Regions from separate parts of the Paenibacillus sp. GYB003 genome, predicted to be linked through region 2. Evidence: predicted binding sites of a transcription regulator. Region 2 holds the regulator's gene; the other holds the start of a gene.
What was found. Region 2 encodes NrdR, which represses ribonucleotide reductase genes. Its sites were predicted from a motif close to AACACNATATATNGTGTT; they were not measured.
Positions count from the first base shown of each region.

Region 1 (3,411 bases), on a different contig from region 2:
CTTCGCGACGGCGTCGGCGATCGATTCGACGCGGTTCGCGCCGAAGCCGATGGCGCCGGAGCCGCCGATCCCTTTCAGATGCTTCACGAGCAGCTGCACTTTGTCGCCGTGGTCGCCGTAGCGCAGGAACAACGAGCAGACGCGCCCGAGCGCCTCGGACATGGCGAACACGTCGGAGCCGGCTTTGCCGACGTTCAGGAAAATTTCGCTCGGCGAGCCGTCCATGTCGTTGATCGTAATGTACGCCATGCCGAACGGCGTGTTGAATTTATATGTCGCGCCGCGCAGCGTTTGCGGGCGTTTTTTGTACTGCTTGTCGAACACTTGCTTCGTTTGCGCATCGATTCCGCCGGTCAGCGTATCGGACAGCTTCGTCAGCGCGGTTGCGTCTTCGGCCGCCGGCTTCTCCGCCGCCGCCTGTACAGGCTCCGCTTTCGCCTCTTCCTTCTTGTCTTCCTTCTTCTCGGTCGAAAGCACCTGAACGTCGCGGCTGCCGTCGCGGTAAATCGTCACGCCTTTGCAGCCGAGGTCGAACGCGAGCTCGTACAGCTTCTTCGTCTCTTCGACGGTGAAATCGGACGGGCAGTTCGCCGTCTTGGAAATCGAGCTGTCGACCCATGTTTGGATCGCCGCCTGCACGCGGATATGGTCTTCCGCCGACAGGCTCATCGCCGTGACGAAGTAGTCCGGCAGCTCCTCGTTCGGATGCTTGTCCTTATACTCCTGCGCGATCGGCACGTACTGCTTGTCGTAGCCGAGACGGCTTTGGCGGAAATATTCGAAGGCGAAGTACGGCTCGATGCCGGTCGACGTGCCGACCATCGTGCCGGTGCTGCCCGTCGGCGCCTGCGTAATGACGGTGACGTTGCGCATGCCTTTTTTGCGGATCGCGGTGCCGACTTCCGGGAACGTCTTCGTCATATGTTTCATGAAGCCGCTCTGCAGAAACTTGTCGGCGTCGAACTGCGTGAACGAGCCTTTCTCCCCGGCGATTTCCGCCGAAGACAAGTACGCTTCCTTTGCCATGAACCCGTACAGCTTATCCAGAAAGACGAGCGATTCCGGGCTGCCGTAGCGGATTTTCAGCTTGATCATCAGCTCGGCGAGACCCATCGTGCCGAGGCCGACGCGGCGCTCGCTCTTTTGGTTTTTCTCGTTTTCCTCGAAATGGTACGGCGTCTTGTCGATGACGTTGTCGAGGAACCGGACGGAGTAGCGGACCGTCTTGCCGAGATCGTCCCAGGCGACGTCCTGCTTCGCTTCGTCGTAAAACTTCGACAGGTTGATCGCGGACAGGTTGCATACGCCCCAGGCCGGCAGCCCCTGCTCCCCGCACGGATTCGTGCAGATGATCGGGTTGAAGTACCAGCTGTTGGACATCTGGTTGTAATATTCCATGAACACGACGCCCGGTTCGGCGGAACGCCATGCGGATTCGATGATCGTATGCCATACTTCGCGCGCCTTGACGGTCCGGTAATGCTTCACCGCTTTGCCGAGCGATTTCCATTTCTCGAGGTTGCCGTCCCAAATGTCGTTATACTCGCTGTCCGTCGTGTCCGGGAACACGAGCTCCCACTCCGCGTCTTCCTTGACCGCTTTCATGAACGCGTTGCTGACGCAAACCGACAGGTTGGCGTTCGTAATTTGACCCATCGTCGATTTGACGGTAATGAAGTCGAGCAAATCCGGGTGCCAGTCGTTGATCATGAGCATGAGCGCGCCGCGGCGGCTTCCGCCCTGCTCGATCAGTCCGGTCGTATAGCTGAACAGGCCGCCCCACGAAACGGCGCCGCTCGAAGAGCCGTTGACGCCTTTGACGACGGAACGCCGCGGACGGAGCGAAGACAGGTTGATGCCGACGCCGCCGCCGCGCGACATGATTTCGGTCATTTCCGACAAAGTGGCCATTATGCCCCCGCGGCTGTCGTGCGGCGAAGGAATGACGTAGCAGTTGAACAGCGTCAGCTCGTCGCTCGCGCCGGCTCCGGCCGCGATCCGTCCGCCCGGAACGAGACGCCAGTCGTCCAAAATGTACCGGAACTTCTCCTTCCATTCCTTCTGCTTCTCCGGCGCTTCGACGGACGCCATCGCCGTGGCGAGCCGGTCCCACAGCTGCTCCGGCGTTTTCTCCTTCGTCAGCGTCAGTTTATCTATGGTCGATTCGAACAGCTCGCCGCTGCGAAGCCGTATCGTCACTTGTTTGCCTTTGCGTTCGACGACTTCCCCGACTTCCTTGCTCGGAAATTTCGGATCGTCCTTCGTCAGGACGAGCACGACGTCGCCGACGGCGGTATTTTCCGTATCGGCATCCTTCATCGCATACCGATCGAGAAATATTTTTTCACTGAGTCCTTCGAGTCGTTTCACTTGAACCGTCTCCAATGATAGCCCTCCCGGATCTAATATTCAGGCGCAAACAGATCAGAGCGTCTAGAAACATAGTATGTAAAAACGCCCCCGATTTGCGGGCCTCCTCCACAATATATGGGTGAGGTCTCCATTATACAATACTATATGTTGTGCATCTATCGCGTGACGAACGGAATAGGGCGGAATAGAAGGACTAGCTTCGCAAAATCTGCGTTTTTCTCCGCGAATCTCCTTATTTCAGATCGACCCGGGCCGGAAATTGTCGACAAATTCCGATTATTTATCCGACCTCGGCGAAGGCGGGCCGACGCGAAAACGAGCCTCCGGACGGATGCGGAAACCGTTTTCATCGGCATCGGCATTTTGACATCGATACCGGCTATGTTACTATATTTCATAGCATGCCTAACATTTTCTGTACTATTCCGTACATCAGGGGGGAATCGCCTTGATATGGTTCGACGACCGTTTCGTCCCCGAATCGGAATCGAAAGTATCCTACTTGGACCGGGGGTACTGCTTCGGAGACGGAGTTTATGAAGTGTTCCGCGTCTATGCGGGACAAGTGTACGAAGGCGCCGCGCATTACGAACGGCTCGTTCGAAGCGCGCGGGAAATCAAGCTGCGGCTTCCCTATCCGCTTGAGGAAATCGAGCGGATCGTGCTGGAGCTGATCGAGCGGGAACGGCTGCGGGACGGCAGCGTCTATTTGCAAATTACGCGCGGCGTCGCCCCCCGGGCGCACAGCTTCCCGCCGGCGGATACGCAGCCGGTGCTGCTCGTCTACGCCAGCCCGGCGAAACGGCGCGTCGAGTCGATGCGCGGCGGCATCGCCGCGATTACCCGTCCCGACGAGCGCTGGCTTCGCTGCGACATCAAGTCGCTGAACCTGCTCGGCAGCGTGCTGGCGAAGCAGGAAGCGGAGGAAGCCGGCGCGGACGACGTCATTTTGCACCGGGACGGCATCGTCACCGAATGCAGCGCCTCGAACGTCATGATCGTCAAGGACGGAGTGCTGCTGACCCATCCGGCGAACCG
Region 1 is NZ_JARBDC010000026.1:34,807-38,217, forward strand. It holds gene PV407_RS10000 (adenosylcobalamin-dependent ribonucleoside-diphosphate reductase) at 1-2,319, opposite strand, end outside; gene dat (D-amino-acid transaminase) at 2,822-3,411, shown strand, end outside.
Region 1: PV407_RS10000 (adenosylcobalamin-dependent ribonucleoside-diphosphate reductase) is a predicted target of NrdR. The motif match lies at 2,510-2,527, and genes of this name have one in related genera.

Region 2 (3,411 bases):
TACGGTGCGATGCGTCCCCTTTTACTGCAACCTGTCGCTCGATCCGTTCCCACATCGTTTCGAAATCGGGCAGCTTCGGGCGATTGCCCCTTATCAGATCGAACAATTGCTCGTCCGGTTTCCTGCTACGGCTCATAGCATTTTTCTCCTTTCAATTGCACATATGTCGTTGTCCCCAGCTTGCGTTTCAGTATCGTATGAACCCGGTTCAGCCTGGATTTGACGGTCCCTTCCGGAATGCCGACTATTTCCGCAATTTCTTGCAGCGTCAGCCCGTTCACGTAGCGCAAGCTTGCCACGATCCGGATTTTGACGGGAAGAAGCGCAAACAAGCCGATCATTTCGTTCTCTTCCTCGCTTCGCTCGACCGCTTCCTCCGGCGTTTCCTGGCGCGTTCGGTTCAGCCAGTAAGCGGCCGCTTCTTTCAAATTCTTCCTCTTTCGCCGGCTCAGCTCGTTTTTGCACAAATTGGCGGCAATCCGCATCAGCCATGGCTTTATGCCGGTTATACGGCTTCGGTCCGTTCGCAGCGCTTGTACGAATGTTTCCTGACAAATGTCTTCGGCATCCGATCGGTTGCGCATCATATAGTAGCACAAATAGTAAACGTCATTCCGGTACGTTTCGAACAGCTCCCGGTCTTCCATTCCGTCCCTCCTTTCCCGTTTCTATACGTATTAACAAACAACCGGGTCATTTCGTTCGCATTCGGCCCAAACTTTTATTCGGGACTTGCCGGATCGGCTGCTAAAATCCGGCCCGCATACGTCCTCCCCGATCGGGAAGCCTACAAGCATACCGGACAAGGAGGCTTGACGACATGGACGAGGAAGAAATCCGCGCGCTCGAACCGAAATATACGGGCAATACGCGCCATCTGACCGAAGGGGAAGCTTACGCGATCAAAAACGATCCGAACTACGAGGACGATGACGATTCGCTGCTCGAAAGCATCCCCGGCATTTTGCTGGCGGGAACGCGGGGCGGACCGAACGAGCCGAGGTAGCGTCCGGGGGATCGGTGCGAACGCTCAAGTCGCCGTACCGTTCCTTACACCCCGACATCGATGGGCCTGTCTACGACAAAAAAGAGCCCTTCCTGTTCGCGAAAGGCTCTTTTTTGTTTGCCCGCGCCGCGGCGGGCCATTTGCGGGAAAAAGGCTCCCTATAATATTGTCGATCGCGATATCTTCGCCCGGACCGCGCTTTACTTCATCGCAAAGCCGATATACCGGGAGCATTTCCCGTTAATCGCTCCGACGCCAGGCAGGTGAGCCAATTAACGTGAGGTTTTCCGATTCATCTGCATCAGGCTGCCGGGAAGCACGGCGATATGTATGCCGGATTCGGAAACGAAACGGGTATGCCGCGCCGTCCTCAACCGCCGATACGGTTGTCCAAGCGCCCCGCGGCGAGCTATTTGACGGAGGGATCGGTATGCTTGCCGAGCAGCTGGTTCAATTCCTTCATGAACATGTTGATGTCCTTGAACTGCCGATAGACGGAGGCGAACCGGACGTACGCCACCTCGTCGACCGGATACAGCTGCTCCATGACGAGCTCGCCGATCTCCCGGCTCGCGACCTCGGCGTAGGCGTGGCTTCGCATTTCCTTCTCCACTTCCGAAACGATCGCTTCCAGCTGCTCGACCGATACGGGCCGCTTCTCGCACGCCCGAATAAGGCCGCGCAGCATTTTGTCGCGGTTGAACTCTTCGCGGCTGCCGTCTTTTTTGATGACGATCAGCGGCGTTTCCTCGACCATCTCGAACGTGGTAAAGCGGCGCTGGCATTTCTCGCATTCCCGGCGGCGCCGTATCGATTTATTGTCGTTGGCCGGACGGGAATCGAGCACTTTCGTACCGGAATAATCGCAATAAGGGCATTTCATCGGAGTCCCTCCTGAGAGCTTTTGCGATGCAAAAGCTGGCTTCGAAAGCATAAGCTGAGCTTTTGCGAAGCCAGTGCTGGCTTCGAAAGCAAAGGCCGACTTCGAACGCGCAGACAAAGCTTTTGCGCAGCAACTTACCATACACTACCTGTTATGTTCGGCCGTTTTCCGCACATAATACAATTACCATCGACAAGGAGGTGAAACGAAATGGCACAAGGACAACAACGTTCCAGCAACCAGCTTGTAGTTCCTCAAGCTAACGCCGCTCTCGACCAACTGAAATACGAAGTAGCTCAAGAGCTGGGCATTGCGATTCCGCAAGACGGTTACATGGGCAACATGGCTACCCGCGACGCAGGTGCAATCGGGGGTCACATTACCCGCAAACTGGTTCAAATCGCCGAACAACAACTTGCCGGCCGTTAATTTTACCTATGATATAAAAGCGCTGGACAGCTCCTGCCGGAGCCCGTCCGGCGTTTTTCTTTCGGCAACCGTTTGACCGCGTGAACCCGGCGGCCGAACGCCGATTATCTTTTCGCCGGCTGCGCCGCGGCTTCGAGACGTTCCGCGTAGAGCTTGGCGTATTTGTCGTAGTAGTACAGCACGCGCTGTACGTAGTGCCTCGTTTCGCCGAACGGAATTTGCCCGATATTTTTCAGCGTGCCGTCCCATGTCCCGTTGTCGAGCCATTTCCGCGTATTGCCGGGGCCGGCGTTGTAGGCGGCCAGCACGGCGAACCGATTGTTGTCGAACTGGGTGAAGAGCGATTTCAAGTACCAGGCGCCCACTTCGATATTGACGTCCGCGCGGTGCAGCGATTGGGACGTTTCTTCCGCATAGCCCGCCTTCTTCACGATCCATTCGGCCGTATCCGGCATCAGCTGCATGAGCCCGATCGCTCCTTTTTTCGACAGCTTGTCCGGGTTGAAGTTCGTCTCCACGCGTATGATCGAAGCGATCAGCACGGGGTCGACCCCGTACGCTTGCGCGCTCAGCGCGATATCTTGCTCGTACCGGATCGGATACAGCCACTTGCCCAACCATTCCGAATTATAAAATAAAAGGAAGAGAAATAAAACGAACAGCAGCGCAAATACCCGCTTTTTACGTAAAAACGTCATTCCATTCCCTTTCGTTTGCAATATTCGTCCACTTGGCGCCGCGTCTCCTCGAGCTCCCCGCTGTTGTCGATGACGAAATCGGCTAGCTCCCGTTTCGCCTCGATCGGCATTTGCGCCGCCAGCCGGCTTTCCGCCTGCCGCTCCGTCAGTTCGTCGCGGGCCATCAGCCTGGCCAGCTGCAAGCTTCGAGGAATGTAGACGAGCACCGTTTCCTGAAACATCGCCTGAAGCTTCGACTCGAACAAAAGCGGGACGTCGACGACGACGAGCTTGTCCGGCGATTGGCGTTCGTGCGTCTCCATCCTTTCGCGCATCAGCGCGCGAATGCGGGGATGGAGAATCGATTCGAGCTCTTTGCGGGCCGCCTCGTCGCCGAACACGATCTCGCCGAGCGC
Region 2 is NZ_JARBDC010000032.1:95,428-98,838, forward strand. It holds gene PV407_RS11295 (DUF4179 domain-containing protein) at 1-136, opposite strand, end outside; gene PV407_RS11300 (RNA polymerase sigma factor) at 126-647, opposite strand; gene PV407_RS11305 (hypothetical protein) at 821-1,006, shown strand; gene nrdR (transcriptional regulator NrdR) at 1,416-1,889, opposite strand; gene PV407_RS11315 (alpha/beta-type small acid-soluble spore protein) at 2,100-2,318, shown strand; gene PV407_RS11320 (lytic transglycosylase domain-containing protein) at 2,423-3,016, opposite strand; gene coaE (dephospho-CoA kinase) at 3,013-3,411, opposite strand, start outside.